One region of the Streptococcus gingivalis genome, then DNA from elsewhere that is predicted to be linked to it. Evidence: predicted binding sites of a transcription regulator. Region 1 holds the regulator's gene; the other holds the start of a gene.
The links. The regulator HrcA, encoded in region 1, represses chaperone genes, less so after heat shock. The targets are predictions, from matches to a motif close to TTAGCACTCNNNNNNNNNGAGTGCTAA.
Positions count from the first base shown of each region.

Region 2: the regulator HrcA is predicted to act here: its motif matches at 1,409-1,435, upstream of groES (co-chaperone GroES).

Region 1 is NZ_JAYKTO010000001.1:1,101,660-1,112,575, forward strand. Features, by position in the region: gene SM122_RS05455 (family 20 glycosylhydrolase) at 1-2,268, opposite strand, end outside; gene dnaJ (molecular chaperone DnaJ) at 2,430-3,563, opposite strand; gene SM122_RS05465 (DJ-1/PfpI family protein) at 3,830-4,462, opposite strand; gene dnaK (molecular chaperone DnaK) at 4,632-6,455, opposite strand; gene grpE (nucleotide exchange factor GrpE) at 6,698-7,222, opposite strand; gene hrcA (heat-inducible transcriptional repressor HrcA) at 7,247-8,281, opposite strand; gene SM122_RS05485 (M15 family metallopeptidase) at 8,449-9,228, opposite strand; gene SM122_RS05490 (histidine phosphatase family protein) at 9,212-9,913, opposite strand; gene SM122_RS05495 (histidine phosphatase family protein) at 10,037-10,726, opposite strand; gene SM122_RS05500 (PFL family protein) at 10,808-10,916, opposite strand, start outside.
Region 2 is NZ_JAYKTO010000001.1:1,254,683-1,265,598, reverse strand. Features, by position in the region: gene SM122_RS06210 (PTS mannose/fructose/sorbose/N-acetylgalactosamine transporter subunit IIC) at 1-95, shown strand, start outside; gene SM122_RS06205 (PTS system mannose/fructose/sorbose family transporter subunit IID) at 79-933, shown strand; gene SM122_RS06200 (hypothetical protein) at 1,035-1,328, shown strand; gene groES (co-chaperone GroES) at 1,458-1,739, shown strand; gene groL (chaperonin GroEL) at 1,761-3,386, shown strand; gene SM122_RS06185 (response regulator transcription factor) at 4,412-5,146, shown strand; gene SM122_RS06180 (sensor histidine kinase) at 5,178-6,464, shown strand; gene SM122_RS06175 (ABC transporter ATP-binding protein) at 6,754-7,434, shown strand; gene SM122_RS06170 (ABC transporter) at 7,431-8,138, shown strand; gene SM122_RS06165 (hypothetical protein) at 8,338-8,868, opposite strand; gene SM122_RS06160 (low temperature requirement protein A) at 9,431-10,582, opposite strand.

The DNA of each region.
Region 1 (10,916 bases):
GTCATTGGCATATTCATCTGTTCCATAGTTAAAGATCTTAGACTTGTCTTTGAAGTAGTCCATGTACTTGCCAATCAAGGCTTTGGTAAAGTTGACTGCTGCTTCATTGGTCAAATCCATGGTTGTTTTTGAAACCGTATCAAAGCTGGCTTGTGGATTTTCAATGCCCAATTTTTCCATGGCCACCAACAAGGCATCCATGTGTCCAGGACTATTGACTGCTGCAATTAAGCCGATTCCTTTAGCAGTAGCATAAGCATGGAGCTCATCCATTTCCGCTTGGGTCAAGGCTTGCCCATTTGGATCATCATAATAAGCCTTGGTACCTTCTAAAATGGCCTTTTTCACATCGTCACTAGCATAGGTTTTACCATTGGATTCCACCGTCATATCATCGAGTACGAAGCGCATACCATCATTTCCGACCAGGAGGTGCAAGTCAGAATACCCCAGCTCACTGGCCTTATCGACGATCCGTTTCAACTGATCCAGCGAGAAGTATTTGCGACCTGCATCAATCGAGATGACCTTCTTCATGGCAAGTTTTTCTGCTGCTTCTTTTGCAGCAACTTCTTTCGCATAGCTTTCTGTGTATACCAAAGCATCTTGAGCTGCTTTGAGATGATCGATCAAGGTTTTGGCCTCTGCTCGAGTCGTGTCTGCCCCTACCCCTTCTAAAGCTTTTTTAGCTGCCGTAAAGGCTACTAGCGATTCTGGTGTATAGTGGTCCAAATCAGTTGGGGCTTCCGTAAGAGCCTTTTCGACCACTTCAGGATCTGCTACAAAGTAGTCCGCATTCTTGTCCGCGAAGGCATGCATCAGCTTAAAGAGAAGGTCTTTTTTGTAGGTTGCGGATGGTGTATCTGCCCAGGCAGCTACCATCCCACCGATGAAGGGCACCTTAGCCTCATCATTCTTTTGAACGACATCAATTGCTGACTTGGAAATTCCTTCGAGACCTTGATCAAGATTGTACCAACCAGATCCAGCCTTGTCACGACCAAGGACATAGTACCAAGCATCATTGGTGTTAAGAATTTGATGGCCTAGTTCAGACAAAAGTTTTGAAGAAGCGACATCATAGCCGTTCCAACCACCTGTCCAGTAGGATACAATGATATCCTTGTCAAAAGTGCCATAGGAAGTATCACCATTGTAGTAGATTCCGTCATTAAAGGCCATTGGTTTCATCTTATGTTTTTTCACAATAGCCGCTAGATCATTGGCGTATTGGATGAATTTTTCATAGCCTTTTTCCGGGTACCCTTCACCCGGCCAATGCTTGCTGGCTTGGAGAACCTGCCAACCATGGGCATCTGTGGCATCATTGGCATACTCATCCAAACCGATGTTAAAGATGTCGGTCTTGCCGCTGAAATAAGCCGCATACTTGTCTACCAAAGCCTTGGTAAAGTCTAAGGCTTTTTGGTTGTCCAAATCAACGGTCCGAGCTGATTTCTTTGTACCAAAATAATTAAAGTGAGGGTTTTCGATCCCCAATTGTTCCATGGCTGTCAGAATCGCATCCATGTGACCTGGACTATTTATGGTTGGGATGACGCCTACTTTCTTCGATTTGGCGTAGGCCAAAATATCATCCATTTGAGCCTGGGTCAAGGCTGTTCCGTTCGGATCATCGTAATAAGCCTTCGTCCCTTTTTCAACCGCATCCGTCACGGCTTGGCTAGAATAAGAAGCATCTCCCACTTTCAAGGACATGTCATCCAAAACAAAGCGTAAGCCGTCATTTCCGACTAGGAGATGCAAGTCTGTATAGCCAGTCTTACTAGCTTCATCAATGATTTCCTTGATCTGGTCTGGTGAGAAGTACTTGCGACCAGCATCGATCGAAACAATCTTTTTCTTGGCTAATTTTTCTTCTTGCTCAGGATCTTTAGCAGGTGTTTCCGTCGCTGCTGTCGTTGGTTGAGCTGCCACATCCGACTCTGCGACCGAGCTCGCTTCTTCGCGAATCAAACGGTCAAGATCTGATACCCGCAGTTCACGATCAGGCAGTGTCGGTTGACTTTGATCAACGATTGGAGCGGGAGCCGATGGTTTTTCTACTGCTGGCTGAGAAGCTTCCTCATTAAGAGGAATCGTTGACTCACCCTCGCTTGGCTGAGTTGGAACTGTCGTTGAAGGACTGTCTGTAACGCTCGACGTATCTGCAGCTACAACATGAGCACCAGCAAAAAATCCTATTAGCACCGAAGCAGCTCCTACTGCATACTTGCGAATCGCATAACGTGGTTGATGTGATTTCATCAGGACCTCCTAAATTGTCTTTGTAATCGCTTTCTTAAATTTACCACGATATCTTAATAAATTCAATGACGGTCTTCATTATTCTTTAATTAGGAGAGGAAGTTCTTGGATTCGATCCAAAATAAAACGAGCTCCTTACTCAAAAGGAAACTCGTTCATTCTTATAAATCATCTAAAGCATCTTTGACCTTGTCAAAGAACCCTTTTTTCTTTGGGTTGACCTTCAAATCACTTGCTTCCGCAAAGGCTTGAAGGGCTTCTTTTTGCTTGTCATTTAAACCAGTTGGGGTGACGACATTGACAGATACATATTGATCCCCCATAGCACCACCACGTAAGCTTGGAGCCCCTTTTCCACGGAGGCGGAATTTCTTACCGGTTTGGGTCCCTTCAGGAATGACCAAATCGACATCTCCGTGAACAGTTGGCACATGGACCGTATCTCCAAGAGCTGCTTGAACAAAGTTCAAGTCTAACTTGTAGTAGATGGTTGAGCCATCTCGTTCAAAGCGATCGCTCGGCTCAACATTGACAACAACATACAAGTCACCATAAGTTCCACCGTTAAAGCCAGCTTCTCCTTGACCAGCTAAGCGGATTTGTTGACCTGTTTCAACTCCGGCAGGAATCTTAACGTTCACGCTATGAGCTTGTTTTTCATGACCTGTTCCACGACAAGTCGTACATGGATCTTTGATTTCTTGGCCACGACCATGACAGACATCACAGGTCACTTGACGGCGCATCATCCCAAGAGGGGTTTGCGTATCCACATTGATGACTCCAGAACCATGACAGCGTCCACAGGTCACCGGACTAGTCCCTGGCTTAGCTCCAGAACCATGACAGGTATGGCAGCTAGCTTCCCGATGGTACTTGACTTCTTTTTCCGCACCAAAAATCGCTTCTTCAAACTTGAGATTGACGCGGTATTGGAGGTCATCCCCTTGACGAGGTGCATTTGGATTACGACTTGCACCACCACCAAAGAAGCTAGAGAAGATATCTTCAAAGCCACCAAAACCAGCACCATCAAAGCCACCAAAACCACCTGCTCCGCCACCGAAGCCACCATTGGCACCTGCAGCACCATATTGGTCATAAGCAGCCCGTTTTTGCTCGTCACTCAAAGTCTCATAAGCTTCTTGAACTTCCTTGTACTTTTCCTCAGCACCAGGCTCCTTGTTGATATCTGGGTGATATTTTTTAGATAATTTCCGATAGGCTTTCTTGATCTCATCTTGAGATGCATTCTTTGAAACGCCCAAACGGTCATAAAATTCAGTATTGTTCATACAAGATACTAAGAGCGAACAGAAAGCGACTGAAATTTAGGAAACCGACAAGAAATCCTGATTTCTTAGGCGGTTTATCTAATTTCCAAGCTTTCCGCTCGAGTTCAATTCCCCGAACGCTCTTTGTTCCTTTCTATTGATGTTGTGAATCAAACCACGATTTAGATCGGGTTCAGTTCCTTTCTTTTATATTGAGTTAGAAACTTTGGAACCCGTGTTCAGTTACGAACACTCTTTGTTCCTTTCTATAATTTTCATGTAAATCTTTAGAGGCTGTTTTCTATACTTCGCTTCACTTGATCAAACTCTTGGTCTGATAGAGTAAATATCAAATCCTCTTCAGAGTACTCGTTTTGTTCTTTAAAATAGTTGTCCGTATTCTCTGCCAGCCCTAAACTTAGAATCACTTTTCTTGCAAACTCTTGATGTGCGAATCCTATAGCCGTAATGATCTGTTTATCTTGCACAACCAGTTTGGGTTGGAAATTTTCACGTGGAAGAAATTCAAAATAACCAAAGAAGTTTTGCCAAATTCCACCTGTAAATTTCGTGTCCTTCAACAGACCTGCTTTCGCTAATAAAAGAGGCGCTGAAGAAATGGCTGCAATTAAGATATCTTGCTCACCAAGGTCCCTCAAAAACGAAATCAATTTCTCATCCTGTAGAGCATGCCCTATATTGATCATTCCTGGCAAAATCACACAAGAATACTCTTCTATACAGATTTGATCTAGTGTTTTCGTTGGTTGACAGGGCAAGCCATCCTCAGAGACCACCATCGAATGATCTGAAGCGGCATAATCAATCGTACTATCAAAAGACAGAGCTAAAGTACTCGTTAAAGCAGTAATCTCATAAAGAGAAAAATTAGGATAAATGATACAAAGTACTTTTTTCATAGGCAGCATCCTCTATTTTACCGAAAAACAGAGGCTGGGTTGCAACCTCTGGATTTCTTTTTATCATTTACTAGTTAGGCTGAATTGAGTTTCGGCTTAAAGGAATCCTCAAATCTCGGAACCTTTCTTTATTTCAGGAGGTTCCGCTAAAACAATCCACTGGATTGTTTTACTTTTCCGTAAACTCTCCGTCTACGACATCATCGCCTGCGTTTCCTGCTGCTTCTGCGCCTTCTGCTCCTGCTTGAGCTTGTTGGGCTGCCGCAGCTTGTTCGTAGAGTTTAACGGCAAGTCCTTGTGCTTTTTCGTTCAAGGCTTCAAGTTTTGCTTTCATTTCATCCAAGTTGTTGTCTTCTTGGGCTTTCTTAAGCTCATCAAGGGCAGCTTGGGCAGCATCACGTTCTGCATCGAAGCCTTTACCTTCAGTTTCTTTGATTGTCTTTTCAGTCGCAAAAATTGCTTGGTCTACTTCGTTACGAAGATCCACTTCTTCTTTACGTTTCTTATCTGCTTCAGCGTTTGCTTCTGCATCTTTCATCATGCGGTCGATTTCTTCGTCTGTCAAACCTGAGTTTGATTGGATAACAATTGTTTGTTCTTTTTGAGTTCCAAGGTCTTTCGCTTTAACAGATACGATACCGTTCTTATCAATATCAAAAGTAACTTCGATTTGTGGGATACCACGAGGTGCAGCTGGGATATCAGTCAATTGGAAGCGTCCAAGAGTCTTGTTATCTGCTGCCATTGGGCGTTCCCCTTGAAGAACGTGGATATCAACGGCTGGTTGGTTATCTGCTGCAGTTGAGAAGACTTGTGATTTAGAAGTTGGAATTGTAGTGTTGCGGTCGATCAATTTTGTGAAGACTCCACCCATTGTTTCGATACCAAGTGACAATGGAGTTACGTCAAGAAGGACAACGTCTTTGACGTCACCAGTGATCACACCACCTTGGATCGCAGCACCCATAGCCACTACTTCGTCAGGGTTCACTGATTTATTTGGTTCTTTACCAGTTTCAGCTTTAACAGCTTCTACAACGGCAGGGATACGAGTTGAACCACCGACAAGGATGACTTCGTCGATATCTGACAAGCTCAAACCTGCATCAGAAAGGGCTTGGCGAACTGGAGTTTTCGTACGTTCTACAAGGTCACGAGTCAAATCATCGAATTTCGCACGAGTCAAGGTCATTTCCAAGTGAAGAGGACCAGCAGCGCCTGCAGTGATGAACGGCAAGCTGATTTGTGTTGAAGTCACACCAGAAAGGTCTTTCTTGGCTTTTTCAGCTGCGTCTTTCAAACGTTGAAGCGCCATCTTGTCTGTTGACAAGTCAATACCATTTTCTTTCTTGAATTCTTCAACCATGTAGTCGATGATTTTTTGGTCAAAGTCGTCACCACCGAGTTTGTTATCCCCTGCAGTTGCCAATACATCAAAGACACCATCACCCAATTCAAGGATAGATACGTCAAATGTACCACCACCAAGGTCGAATACCAAGATTTTTTCTTCTTTATCAGTCTTATCCAAACCATAAGCAAGGGCTGCTGCTGTTGGTTCGTTGACGATACGTTCTACTTCAAGACCAGCAATTTTACCAGCGTCTTTAGTTGCTTGACGTTGCGCATCGTTGAAGTAAGCAGGAACTGTGATAACAGCTTTGGTTACTTTTTCACCAAGGTAATCTTCAGCATAACCTTTCAAGTATTGAAGAATCATAGCTGAGATTTCTTGTGGTGTGTATTCTTTACCGTTAGCAGAAACTTTTTCAGAAGTACCCATCTTAGATTTGATAGAGATGATGGTATCTGGGTTTGTTACTGCTTGACGTTTTGCGGCATCACCAACGATGATTTCACCGTTTTTGAATGAAACTACAGATGGAGTTGTGCGGTTACCTTCTGGGTTTGCGATGATTTTTGATTCAGTTCCTTCAAGAACTGCTACTGCTGAGTTTGTTGTACCTAAGTCAATACCGATAATTTTAGACATATGTTTTTCTCCTCGTTATTTTTTCTCTTTTTTTCTTTTTGATACTCTTCTTAAGTGGCGACGCCGTCAGAGCTTGACTTCGTCAATCTCTTTGACTAAACTTTGAGCCTAAGGTCTCAAAGTTTGCGAAGATACCGCCACGGCGAAGAGTATCGCCTTTGGTTCGCTTCGCTCACTATTGGCAAAGCCAAACCAATGTTAATCTTTCTTTCATAGTTTAGTGTCGTTTCGGACAAGGTAGCCTAGTTATATACTACTACCATGGCTGGGCGTAGGATGCGGTCATGGAGTTTGTAGCCTTTTTGGAAGACTTGTGCGATGGTATCTGCTGGATGTTCATCATCTGCAGGTAAGGTTTGGATGGCCATGTGGTAGTTATGGTCAAAGGCTCCGTCCGCTGGAATTTCTTCAATTCCTTCTTCTTTCAGAGCATGTACCAAACTTTCTTGGACCATTTCCAAGCCCTTCTTCACATCATCTGTCAATCCTTCTACGGCAAGGGCACGTTCGAGGTTGTCCAGTGATGGTAAGATCGCTTTTGCCAAATCTTGGCTACGGTATTTTTGTAATTGTTGACGTTCTTCATTGGCACGGCGCTGAATGTTTTGCATTTCTGCATGAGCACGAAGGTATTTATTTTCAAATTCTTCGGCACGCGCATGTGCTTCTTCTAACTCAGAAGGTTGGTTGGACTCCTCTACAACTTCTTCAGTTGTTTGGGCAACTTCCTCTTCTTTCACGTCTTCTTTTTTGATATCTTCTGTCAAGGCATACACCCCTTTCATTTGATCTTAATTTACTTCATAATGGTTGCTGTTGAGGTAACGGTAGTAATCCGTCAACTTCATGACCAGTACCCGTCCGATAACATTGACCAGGCTAATCACACGCCTGTAATCCATCTCTACGGGACCAATCACATGCATGAGGGCCATCCCACGATAAGGAACCAGGAATTTATGACTAATCACGGTCACATTTTTCAAAGCCTTCTCTTGGGATTCAGCAACCAGAATCTGGGTCATTTGGTCCTCTGGCATTCCCCCTCGCAACTCCAGAGCTACGTGTTGGGGGTTATCTAAGAACTGATAGGTCTGAAGATCGGCGTAGGTTAAGGATGAAACCTTTCCTTCTACAAAGACCAGTTCTTGAAACAGTTGCGAGAAGACATAATCAAACAGATCCAAGACATTGTCTGTCGTCTTAAAATAGCGCTGTACTATCTGTGGAATCTCTGTCCGCAAGCGGTAGTGGATATCCAAGACTGTATTTCCAATGAAACGTTCTTGAACCAGCTGATGGAAAATTTCCAAATCACTGGTTAAGAAATTCTTTGGAATGGCAAACTGGACGGTGACAGGCTTTGATTCATCCAAGGTCAGAACCGCTAAAGCATCGTGGTTGGATAATGGAACAATCTCAAAACCAGTCAAGCGCTGCCGCGTCGGCTCAACATCCTGAATGACTGCGGTGTAGCCCGTCATCTGGGCCAATAACTTAGCCGTAGCATCCAAGATATCGTCTAACTTAAAGGCTTCGAAATCGAAGGCTTTTACCACCTGGTAGACATCTTGCTCATCAATCAACTCTAGATCCAGCGAGTTCTGAACAAAATATTGAAAACCAGCTCGGCTGGGCATTCGACCACTCGAAGTGTGGGCTTTTTCTAGTAAACCTTGCTTTTCGAGGGCAGCCATATCATTTCGGATCGTCGCACTACTAGATTGAATGACATCTTGCAGTGCTTTTGAACCGACTGGTTCGCGGATCTTGGTAAAGATATCGACGACAAGATTTAGAATCTCATTTTGACGTTCTGTAACCATGACCTCACCTCTCTTTCGTATTTAGCACTCTAAACACTCAAGTGCTAAACCATGATTCTATTATACACCCATCCAAAAGAAAGTCAAGAGAAAAAACCAAAAAATTAGCACTCTTTTTTCAAGAGTGCTAAAAATCATTCTTAAGACCTAGAGAAGTAAATCTCCTCTTATTTGCCAGCTTTTTTCAAGAGCTGAATATATTCTTCCAATACTAGCTGATGCTTGGCCATATACTGAGCATTTTCTACGCCAACATAACGGAAATGCCAATTCTCAAAATTCACACCCGTGATGTTGCTCTTCCCATCTGGGTAGCGAAGCACAAAGCCATATTGTGGTGCGATGGCAGCCAGCTGCAAGCCCAACTCATCACTTTGGCCAGCTTCGACACTCATATCGATCGCAAGCCCCGTCTGGTGTTCACTAGCACCAGGAACCTGTACCTGGGTCTGTACCTGCTTTTCAGCTTCTTCGTGCGAAAGGCCGCTAGCCTCTAGTTGCGAAACACGTTCATTATAGAGCTCTGTTTGCTCGGCCACACTTCGATAGCCTGATATCAAGGTTTCTTCTGGGGCAATTTTTCGAGCCGCTTCTAAAAATTGACGAGTTGGTTCTACAATCCGACTATCCACTTTGATAGCATCCACATCTGTCAATTGCGGGTTCAACTCTGGCTTCACATTGTCACGATTGACCAAGATCAACTGCCAGTCTTTTGTCGAAACAGCTGGTAAATCTGATTTTTCTTTCTTTTTCTTAGAAGAAGAGGGAGTCGTTACAGCTGTTTTTTTTGCCTTCCAAAACTGAAGCCCTGAAAACAAGCTTGGTTTAGCCAAGTAAGCACCAATTCCTGATCCAAGGACCACAAGAAGAAAGAAACTCAATAGGTAGGGCCACCATTTCTTACGTTTTTTTCTTGCGCGTCTATACTTATTTGTCATGGCCATCCTCTAAGAGTTTTGCTCCAACCTTACGATAGGACAGATCTCCAATCTTTTCAATATGAAAGGCGCCATCCTCATAGGCCAAAACCGTTACACTTCCGTTGTCCAAGACCAATTCTTCGACTGCTTTCGGATCGATGAGATAAATCAAAGTCGTAATGGTCATGCCGTGGCTGACAACAATCGCATTCCCACCACCAGCTGCTTCTACCTCTTTTGCAATAGCTTCAAATCCTTCTAAGATTCGGCCACTCAAGGCGCTCCAGGATTCAGCCCAACCCGTGGTATCCACTTCAACGATCCCTTCTGCCAACTCCATTAAACTCAACCGATGGAAATCATCGACCTTAAAGACACGGGGTAAAACCCCCATAAAGAGCTCGCCATCATAGGCACCGTCGAAGCTACCAAAACACCACTCGCGGATCCGTTTGTCATAATGATAAGGGGTTTTCCCTGTCAAACCAAGCTCTTGAAGAACAATTCCCATGGTTTGAATAGTTCGACCAGAATCACTCGAAACAGCCTCTTTAAAAGAAAGACCTGCTTCCTTAAGGCCAAGCCCTAATTCTCTAATCCCACGCTCTCCTGCTTCTGTCAGCGGAGTGTCTGACCAGCCCTGTGCTCGCCCAATGGTATTAAACATGGTTTTTCCATGACGAGCAATATATAATCTGGTTTTTGTCATTCTATTACCTCCGTATGTATCTCTTTCATTATATCATTTTTTGCAAAAAGAAAGTAGGAAAGCTCTTACAAGTTTTGAGAAAAAGAAAAGGCCATGACCAAGGGGTCAGCCTTTCATTATGGACTAGGATTCTTGCAAGCTTTCACCGACCTCACGGTAACTGCTATCTCCAATCCCCTTAACCGTCAATACTCCATCTTCGTATTCTACAAGGGTAACACTACCGTTTGAAAGAGGCAGATTGAGATTTGGTTTTCCTTCGATCAAGCAGACCAAGGTCTGAATGGTCCAACTATGGCTGACCACCAAGGCATTGCCTCCACCATTTTCTTCTACTTCTTTGGCTATGGCTTCAAAACCTTCTAGGATTCGGCTTTTCAAAACTTCCCAAGGTTCAGCCCAATTTGCTGTGTCCACTTGGCAAATTCCATCGGCCAAGTCTTCCAAGGTCAAAGTCTTATAGTCTTCTACATCTAGCACGCGCGGCACGACACCATGAAAGAGCTCCCCACCGTAGGCCCCATCAAAGCTACCAAAACACCACTCGCGGATCCGTTTGTCAAAGCGATAAGGGATCTGGTCTTTCAAGCCCAATTCATCAAGAATGATCCCCATGGTCTGAATGGCACGGCCTGAATCGCTGGAATAAGCTCGAGTAAACTCCAAACCGGACTCACGCAAGCCGATTCCTAGAGCTTGAATCCCTCGTTCTCCTTTTGCTGTCAAGGGTGTATCTGACCAGCCTTGAGCACGGCCAATGGTATTAAACATGGTTCTCCCATGACGAATCACAAATAATCTTGTTTTAGCCATCTTGTCTCCTTTTGCAAGAAAAAAGTCTGGAGTTTCATCATCACAGACTTTTCTATTTTCTACTATTATACTAGATTTCTCTTAGTTTTTAAAGCTATGAACCGGAGCTGGAATTTGACCACCACGGGCAATGAAATCAGCTGACGAAGCTTTGTTGACCTTCATCACTGGAGCAGATCCAAGAAGTCCA
Region 2 (10,916 bases), 150 kb from region 1:
TTGCAGTAATCTACTATGAACTTGAAGTGATCAAATCGATGAAAGCTGCTCCAGCCGGAGTGGTGGACCTAGACGATGATGAGGAGGATATTTAAAATGGCTGATAGAAAGAAAATTTCAAAGAAAACATTAGCAAAAGCATTCCATCATTGGTATTATGGTCATTTGACTTGTTTCTCTCAAGAACATATGCAAACCTTCGGGTACTTGACTTCTATGCTTCCAATCGTAGAAGAAATGTATGACACAAAAGAAGAACAAAAGGATGCTATGCAAACCTATACGGCCTTCTTCAACACTGAACCACAACTTGGATCTCTTGTTGTAGGGATCACAGCTGGTTTGGAAGAAGCGCGTGCAAACGGAGATGCAGTAGATGGCGAAACCATCAACGGTATGCGTGCCGGTTTGATGGGACCAATCGCTGGTATTGGTGACTCATTGGTCGTTGGTACCTTGATCCCAGTTCTCTTGGGGATTGCCCTTGGACTTTCTAAAGGTGGTAACGTCGCTGGTGCCCTCTTCTATATCGTCGTATGGAACCTCTTAGTCTACTTTGGTATGCGCTTTGCCTTCTTCAAAGGTTACCAATTAGGGGATAAAGCCGTTGAATTCCTTGTAGGACCAAAAGGACAAGCTCTTCGTAAAGCGATCAGCGTTGTCGGTGGTATGGTTATCGGTGCCGTAGCAGCTACTTGGGTATCTGTTACAACAGCCCTTCAATTCAAGAATTCTGAAGGAAAAGTCTTCTTGAACATCCAAGAAAAGATCGATGGTGTTTATCCAGGTCTCTTGACAGCAGCCTTCATCACTCTTTGCTGGTGGTTGATGTCTAAGAAAAAAATTTCACCAAACAAAGTTATGTTACTTCTCGTTGTAGTTGCTTTGATCGGTGTTGCCCTTGGTATCTTTGATCCACATCTTAAATACTAAGGAAAAGAAAAAACGAATTTGCTAGTAGGAGTTTTTGAGAATGAAGTGAATTGACCTCCTTTATTTGCACTTCATTCTCAATTTTTATCAGGAGGAATCCCATGGTTACAAAACAAGAACTTGTCAATGGATATGAAACAGAAATCAAGTACCAACGCCACATGCTTGAAAACCTTGGTCGTTGGTTCAGCTTACTCTTTATCATTGCCAGTATTGGTGTGGTATTGATCTATCTCTTTCACAAAAGTTTCCTCCCACTCTTGATCCTCGGGATTTTACTAGCCTTGGTTGGAATTTTAGGCATGATTGTTTTTGGATATGGTATCTACCGTGGGCGGATCAATCTTCAAAAAGTGATCGATGATTTCAATCAAAAATTGACAATTTTAAATTGATATTTTAGAAACATCTCATCTATTTTTGAGGTGTTTTTTTCTTGACTATTTCTGACCAAGTGATACAATAGAAACATAAGTTAGCACTTATGTATAGAGAGTGCTAAAAACACGTATGGAGGAATGAACATGTTAAAACCATTAGGAGACCGTGTGGTCTTAAAAGTAGAAGAAAAAGAACAGACTGTTGGAGGTTTTGTCCTCGCAGGTGCGAGCAAGGCTGATACAAAAACAGCTGAAGTAGTGGCCGTTGGTGAAGGTGTGCGTACCCTAAGTGGTGAACTCATTGCTCCAGCTGTAAAAGCAGGAGACCACGTTTTGGTTGAAAGCCATGCAGGAATTGAAGTGAAAGATGGGGAAGAAACCTACACCATCGTTGGAACATCAAACATTCTTGCAATTGTAGAGTAAGAGAAGAAAGAGGTAAGAGAAATGGCAAAAGATATTAAATTTTCATCTGATGCACGTTCTGCAATGGTCCGTGGTGTCGATGTCTTAGCAGATACAGTGAAAGTTACGTTGGGCCCTAAAGGACGCAATGTGGTTCTTGAAAAATCATTTGGTTCACCCTTGATCACAAATGATGGGGTGACCATCGCAAAAGAAATTGAATTGGAAGACCATTTTGAAAATATGGGTGCTAAATTGGTGTCAGAAGTGGCTTCTAAGACCAATGATATCGCAGGTGACGGTACAACGACCGCAACGGTTTTGACCCAAGCCATCGTCCGTGAAGGGATCAAAAACGTTACTGCAGGTGCTAACCCAATTGGCATCCGCCGTGGGATTGAGACCGCTGTTGCAACAGCAGTAGAAGCTTTGAAAAACAATGCGATCCCAGTATCAAGCAAGGAAGCGATTGCTCAAGTAGCTGCTGTGTCTTCTCGTTCTGAAAAAGTCGGTGAGTACATCTCTGAAGCCATGGAAAAAGTTGGCAAAGATGGGGTCATCACGATTGAAGAATCTCGTGGAATGGAGACAGAACTGGAAGTCGTTGAAGGCATGCAGTTTGACCGTGGTTACCTCTCACAATACATGGTCACTGATAATGAAAAGATGGTGGCAGACCTTGAAAATCCATACATTTTGATCACTGACAAGAAGATTTCAAATATCCAAGAAATCTTGCCATTGTTGGAAAGCATTCTTCAAAGCAACCGTCCACTCTTGATCATCGCAGATGATGTCGATGGCGAAGCTCTTCCAACACTTGTCTTGAACAAGATCCGCGGTACCTTTAATGTCGTAGCTGTTAAGGCACCAGGATTTGGTGATCGCCGCAAAGCCATGCTAGAAGACATTGCCATCTTGACTGGTGGTACAGTCATTACAGACGATCTTGGTTTGGAATTGAAAGATGCAACCATTGAAGCACTTGGTCAAGCAGCTAAAGTGTCAGTCGATAAAGACAGTACTGTCATTGTCGAAGGTTCTGGTAACCCAGAAGCGATCGCTAACCGTGTTGCGGTTATCAAGTCACAAATCGAAACCACAACCTCTGAATTTGACCGTGAAAAATTACAAGAACGTTTGGCTAAATTGTCTGGTGGTGTTGCCGTAATCAAGGTCGGTGCTGCAACAGAAACAGAATTGAAAGAAATGAAACTCCGTATCGAAGATGCCCTTAATGCGACTCGCGCAGCCGTTGAAGAAGGGATCGTTGCCGGAGGTGGTACAGCTCTTGTCAATGTCATCTCTGCAGTCGCAGCCCTTGAATTAGAAGGAGATGAAGCGACCGGACGCAATATCGTTCTTCGTGCCTTGGAAGAGCCGGTGCGCCAAATTGCCCACAATGCCGGTTACGAAGGATCTATTGTGATTGATCGCTTGAAAAATGCCGAAGTCGGAACAGGTTTCAATGCTGCAACAGGTGAATGGGTGAATATGATTGATGCAGGAATCATCGACCCAGTGAAGGTGAGCCGTTCAGCCCTTCAAAACGCCGCTTCCGTAGCGAGTCTGATCTTGACGACCGAAGCAGTCGTAGCCAACAAACCAGAACCAGCAGCCCCAGCAGGACCAGGAATGGATCCAAGCATGATGGGGGGGATGATGTAACCTGATACCAATGATTGGTGCTAAAGCACCGAATCATTGGACGGTAGCCGCTATGTTGCGGCCTACCTAATCATCTTACTAGCTCAAAGGGAGGAAAATATCGTTCCTCCCTTTTCACGTCGTAACCCCTTGGTTAATTTATCAGGTGCATTTATTGTTATGGCAAGCACCATGGTGCCTTGCCGAAGTGTCTTACTAAGAAAATAAAGAAGGCGTTATAGGCCTTCTTTATTTTCTGTCGTAACTGTTACACGATTGAGGCTATACCTCTCATCGTTGGATAGTAGCCACTATGTTGCGGCCTGGCTAATCGTCTTACTAGCTCAAAGAGAGTGGGACAGAAATCGGTAATTCGTTAGAATTCGATTTCGTTGTCCCACCTCCGCACAGTTGAGTAGGGCTGTAAAAGCTGATGAAATCAGCGTAGTAGAGCCCACTCAACCACTGCGTCTTGCTCGACAATCCAAAAATAATTGAGAGGCTAGGACTTTTGTCCCAGCCTCTTTTTATCGTGCTTTGGGATTTTCATTTATTATGGAATAATATTTTTATTTTAAATTTTGTAACAGAAATGATAAATACTAATTAAAGAGGACTTGCGTAGATGCTTGGGAATCAAGCATTTGCGGTGTTTTCAGGCAGAGGGATATTTGCCAACAAATTGCAATACAAATTAACTGATTTTGTAATAATTCTAGTGTATACTAGTAAGAGTAGATCACAGGTCTACATTGTTGCAAGGGGAGAACTTCCCACATACATGTCTATTGACAATAAAACTTGATCGTAATATCGCTGTTAGTAAAATGAGAGTTTGAACATAGCATAGATTTTATCGACCTTTTTCATATTAAAAAATATTTTTCAAATTCCCCTTGCGCAAGCTCTTCCGGATTCCTCCGGGAGAGTTTTTTTGTTAAGGAGAAAAGGTAGAAGGGCTATTAAGTCTCTTTTGAAAGAGTGGCTCAGCAGGCATCATTTATGGTAAAATAGAACATATTCGTAGAGGGGAAGGAGTGAGGACTTTGTTGAAGATTTTTGTGTTAGAAGATGAATGGATCCAACAATCGCGTATCGAAGCGGTCTTGCAGGATCTCATCCGTCAAAAATTCTTGCAATGCAAAGCGCCAGAAGTGTTTGGGAAGTCAAGCCAGTTGCTGGATGCTATCACAGAGAGAGGCGCCCATCACCTATTCTTTTTAGATATCGAGATTAAAGGTGAGGAGAAAAAGGGGCTGGAGATCGCAAAAGAGATTCGTAAGAAAGATCCCCATGCGACCATTGTCTTTGTCACCACTCACTCTGAATTTATGCCCATTACCTTTCAGTACAAAGTGGCTGCCTTGGATTTTATCGATAAAACGCTGGGTGAGGAAGAGTTCAAAGAGAGAATCAGCTCAGCCATCGATTATACCTTGGAGCAAGCTGGGACCACGATTGCGCAAGATGCCTTTACGTTTGAGAGTGCGATGGCGCGTGTACAAGTTCCTTTTAATAAGATTTTGTATGTTGAAACGTCTCCAACCATTCACAAGGTCATTTTACACACCCAGGAAGAGCGCTTGGAATTTTACGCTAGTATTGCCGATATCGAAAAAGCAGATCCCCGCTTGTATCGGTGCCACCGCTCCTTTGTGGTGAATCCGCAAAATATTACGAAGATTGATAAAGAAGCCAAGAAAGCTTTTTTTGAAAATGGGGACAATTGCTTGATCTCACGGACCAAGTACAGAGGCTTACTGGAAGCTTTGAAAAAATAGAAGGGAGAAAGAATTGCTGTTAGATATTCTAATGTCTTACCTAAAGTTCTTCGTCAGCATGCTGATCTATCGTCATATCAGTAGACAAGAGTTCGCTTGGCGCTGGCTCTTTTTGTGCCCTTTCTTCTTTGCAGTCGTCTTTACCCTTGTGCCACCGGTAGGCTTTTTTGGCTATTTCTTAGTATTTATTGCCTATAGTTTCTATCGAAATCGTAACATACGACACCTGTTGAATATTTTTTACGGGCTCTACCCGGTTGTCATGGAGAGTCTCATTGCGCGTCTCTTAGCATTTTATGTCTTTCCAATGCTCGGGATTGTACTTGTTCATGAGGCATCTGTCAGCTGGTATGATGCTCTACTTGAATTGCTGGTCTTTCCTGTCTATTTAGGGCTTACTAAATTGTTAAAACTAGATTTTACGGATTTAAAAGTAGGGTTTCAACGGCAGTATTTTAATCGTTTCTTACTCCCAATGGATCTTTCTATGTTTGTGTATTTAGTCAGTGTTGTAGGTCTGGTGGTTTTTGAGGATGCTATTCCGCATGCAGATGCTTTACGGGAACAGTTAAATAGTATTTATTTGATCTTATTTTTTATGATGCTCTTGTATTTCAATGCAGTGTCCAAAGAACGATTGAAACAAGAGATTCTAGAGCAAAAAGATAGGCAACTGCAGGAGTTAGCCACCTATAGTCAACACGTCGAAATGCTCTATGGGGAGATTCGTGCCTTTCGTCATGATTACCTGAATATTTTAACCAGTCTCAAGTTAAGTATTGAGCATGAAGATCTCAATGCGATCAGGGAAGTTTATGAGAATGTTCTTCGAGAGAGTGGCCAACAATTTTACGATAGCAAGTTTGATATTGCCAAACTCAGTCACATCGAAAATCCAGCTGTAAAAAGTGTTCTGTCCGCAAAATTGTTGGAAGCTCAAAATAAAGGGATTGGGATCTCTGTCGAGATCGATGAACCTGTTCGTGATTTATTCATCGAGGTTTTAGATTTCATCACCTTCTTATCCATCCTTTGTGACAATGCTATTGAAGCGAGTCTTGAATCAGATGACCCACAGCTGACTCTTGCCATGCTCCAGGAGGAAAACTCCCTCATCTTAATAGTTGAAAATAGTACAAAAGCTGAAAAAATAGATCTGGCGAGAATTTTTGAAAAGGACTTCTCAAGTAAAGGAGATGGCCGCGGTCTTGGCTTGTACAAGATCCAACAATTACTGGAAAAGTATCCCAAAACGACAGTGTCTACCAAGAGTTCAAACTACCGATTTACCCAGAGCCTGACCTTTTGGAAGGAATAATGGAAGAGAGAGTGGGACAGAAATCGGTCATTCGTTAGAATTCGATTTCGTCGTCCCACCTCCGCACAGTTGAGTAGGGCTGTAAAAGCTGATGAAATCAGCGAAGTAGAGCCCACTCAACCACTGCGTCTTGCTCGACAATCCAAAAATAATTGAGAGGCTAGGACTTTTGTCCCAGCCTCTTTTTTGACCATTCACGACGATTTTTTGACCGATTCTGACAGAGAGCCTCCAAGGTTTTCTCCTTGAAGTATAATGGACACAAGATCAATAAGAAAAGAGAGATCATATGTTTCAGTTAGCATCTATTACAAAATCATTTAAGGAGAAAGCTGTATTAAAGGGGGTATCTTTTTCGATAGAAGAAGGAGACAAAATTGCCTTGCTGGGAAACAATGGAGCAGGTAAAAGCACCCTGTTCAACATTATTGCTGGGCAGCTCCAGGCCGATTCGGGGACGATAAAGACTTCGCTTGATTTTCAAAGGGAAATTGGGATGATGCCACAGGGGGATCTGCTCATCGAGGATCTAACCGTTGCTGAATTCGTCGAATTAAAAAGCCGGATGAATCAGTTGAAGCAGGCTGATATCAATGGACTCTTAGAAATGGTCGAATTAAGAGAATCAAGAGAGCAGATGGTGGGAAGTCTTTCCGGTGGTCAAAAGAGACGCTTGTCCTTGCTGTTAACTATTTTGAATCATCCAAAGTTGATTTTTTTAGATGAGCCGACGACAGGCATGGACTTGGAAGCAGTGGATAATTTTTGGAAATTGCTGGAGCAGCAAGAGTTTACATCTGTTGTGGTGACCCATGATTTTAACCAAATTGATGCCTTTTTTACAAAAGTCCTGATTTTAAAAGAGGGTCGAATTGCTGCAACAAAGGCTGTTGAGGACATTCACCAGGCTGGTCAAACCATTGAGCAGTATTTCCGAGAAGAGATGAATAAAGGAAGGGAACAAGCATGAAAAAGATTCAATTAAAACAAGTTTTACGAAATAAGCGCTTCGTATTATTCACCATTATTTTACCCATAGGCTGGTATATCTTCTTTTATCAGCTTCAAAAAGGGATTTCACCAAGTATTTTATTAGGCATTGCCGTATTTATCGGGGTCATTGGCAATAGCCTTGCAACTTTTAGTAAGCGAATCGCCTCAGATATCGGGTTTTATTCTTTTGAATCCCGCTTTACAAGCTATAGTGTCAAGAACTATTTATGGGATCAAAGCATCGTACAACTGATTCTGAACAGCTTGATCTTTTTAGCGGTGCTAGTAGTTGCTGTCCTAGGTTTTCACTTTCCAGTGACGACTAGCCTGTTGGTACAATTTTTCCTCTTATCCTTGATGGGGATCTACTTTAGTGTGATTGGTTTTGTACTTGGGGTGAAAGTAGATGCCAAGACGATTGATACCATTGGCTTTCCAGTTATTATTTTAGCAGCCATGACCATTATTCCCTTTGATACGCTTGGCGCAAGTGGAGGATTTATGGACTTGGTTGGCAAGCTACAATGGGTATTCCCAGGCTATTATTATACAAAGCTGATCCAAGATTTGACGGAGAAACAAACGATTGATGCCACCCAATTAGCGCTCTTTGTTGCCGTATTTGGATTGAATTTGCTATTTTTCTATCTGCTTGTACCCAAAGGGAAAATGGGGAATTAAGAACAGATAAAAAAGAGAGTGAGACAGAAATCGGTAATTCGTTAGAATTCGATTTCGTCGTCCCACCTCCGCACAGTTGAGTAGGGCTGTAAAAGCTGATGAAATCAGCGTAGTAGAGCCCACTCAACCACTGCGTCTTGCTCGACAATCCAAAGATAATTGAGAGGCTAGGACTTTTGTCCCAGCCTCTTTTTCTTTGCTACAAAACGGTTATTTGATATTCGTTCGTCAAGTACTTGGATAGGTTTTGCCAATCTTCTTCCTTAAATTTACAAAAATTGACGAAGAGTTTTACGGTATGGTGCTCTGTGTTAATGATCGTATTGGATTTTGAGAGATTTTCTAGTGCAGTATTTTCCCTCAGCTGAAATTCGATAAAATAACTCTTACTATTTTGGTGATCGGGGTCACTAACGTCAGCCACTTTATAGGCTGCACTCACCAAATCTTCCTTGGGAATAAAGATGTCTTTTGTCAGAATCACTCCTTGATAAGCATAGATCCCATCAGAAGTCAGCTCAAAGGCGATCTGACGACTGGTCAGCCTTTTGATCCCAGCAATGGTTGCATAGATCGCAATCAAAAATAAAAGGATTTGAATGAGAGTGATAAAAGTGATTTTTGGAAAACCCTCAAAACCTAGGACCGATAAAAAAGCTAAGTGGACAAAGAGCGCACAAGCAAAAGCCAGAGAGCCATATCCGATATATTTTGAATAATAGATTTTCATTTTGGACTCCTTACATTTAAGATGCAACGAAAACTTGGAATTTCAAGTACCCTTATCATAGCGGATTCGGTGAAGAGCTGTCAAATGTTTGCTAGGGTTCAAAGGTGCTTTTTTATTTTATATGGAATAACAATGATGCAGGATGTTCTAACTTCGTACGCTACATTATAGTATATAAAAATATGAGCCAAATACTTTTGAGACAAGCAAAAAAGCCTTGGTTTTCAAGGCTTTTTCCTGTTGATTTAGATGCCCCCTGCATGGATTTGTAAGAACTTTTCATATTGAAAATAAACAAAAATGTTGAAATATAGCTGATTTTAGGGAAATACTTTTAGGTATTTTCAATGTAAATATTTCAAAATGGGGCAAAAGTGGGGCAAAAACGAATGACTCGTATTTTGTTTGAAAACCTATAATACCTAATGATTATACCATACTAGATATATAGTGTTGTTATAAATAAATGTCAGTGCGAGTTCAAATCGGAGGATAAAATGGAAAAACAAATTAATGAAAAAAAAGCCTTGGTTCCCAAAGCTTTTTTTATGTTATAAACTCATTAAAAGAACCCCCAGTTAGATTTGGAATATTTTTTATTCTGTGTCACATAAAAATAAATAAAATGAGTGGCTATAGCTAGAGCTAAAATGGTTGTTATACTCACTACTATTATAGGATTAGAAGCAAAGATTAAAGAGAGAATCAAGGCAGCCAGATAGAGTGTCGCTTGGACACAGTAGTAACTTTTCGAATAGCGAAGATAGTGTTTGTTATAGGGCCCATTTACTAGGACAGCAGCTTGAAAGAGGCCAAATCCGATATAAGAGAAGCTGGTTGCAAAGAGACGATTAACTTCAGGATTCTGAAGAAAGCCAATCGATACAGTCATCATCATAAGTCCAATGAAAATAGGATAGTGACTGTAAATTAGAAATAGTCCCTTTTGATCAGATTTTTCATCAATAGCATGGTCGAATTGACCAAAATAAAACAAGAACAGAGAAAGCATAATAATGAAATAAAGAACCGAATAAATCGAGAAATTCTCGATTGTAAAGAAGTTAGCTAGCTCCATAATCATCTCTCCAAACGTAATAATGACAAGAAGGGAGATGCGCTCGATTAAATGGGGGAGATTTACCTGGTAATGCTTATCTTTACTAAGCAAGATAATTGGCATAATAAACGTTAGCAGAATACTAGCAAAGAAGATATAGACTCTAACGTAAATAGGAAGAGGAAGAAGAGCTGCTAAATAGACTCCTAAACTTCCTAGCCCTGTTATCCATAGAAAACCTTTGATACTTTCCCGATTAGCATTATCGGTTGATTTTCTAAAAAATTCAACCAAATATTGTAAAAATAAGGTAAAGGTTAATGTACCAATAGCCCAACAGAGATAATGAAAATATTGTTGCCAATCAGGTCCAATTATATTGGCTATAAAGAGTAAAAGTCCCATTTTGATAAACATGATTACCATGTTAAATAAAGAGTTCTTTCCATAGCGATTGGTATAATCGGTTTGAATCATCCAGGAATCGATGAGAAACAAAATAGCAATGAAAAAATCAAGGAAAGAATTCCAAGTCAAAATACCGTTATGAAGATGGTCGATTAAAGTAGTTACTTTTGAAATTGCAAAAACAAAAACTAAGTCATAAAAAAGTTCTGAAAATTCTACACGTTTATGTTTAATAAGAGTTGTCATCTTAAGACCTTTCTATTTTAGAAGTACAATTTATTATACTATAAAATGGTAATGAGAGAAAAGGAGATGCTTAAATAACTTTATGTGGCGCGAATGAACTGCGCCACAAAAGTTAGGTTTTTTCTGTCTAACTTTTGGGGTGCAGTTCAGAAGGGGTGTTTTTTCTATCGTTTTTTAGTGCTAAGACTACACAAAAAAGCCTTGATTCCAAGGCTTTTCCTGTTGTATGTAGATGCCCCCTACATGAATTTGTATGAAATTTTCATATTGAAAGTAATCAAAAATATTGAAATATAGATGATTTTCGGAAGGTACTTTTAGGTATTTTCAATGT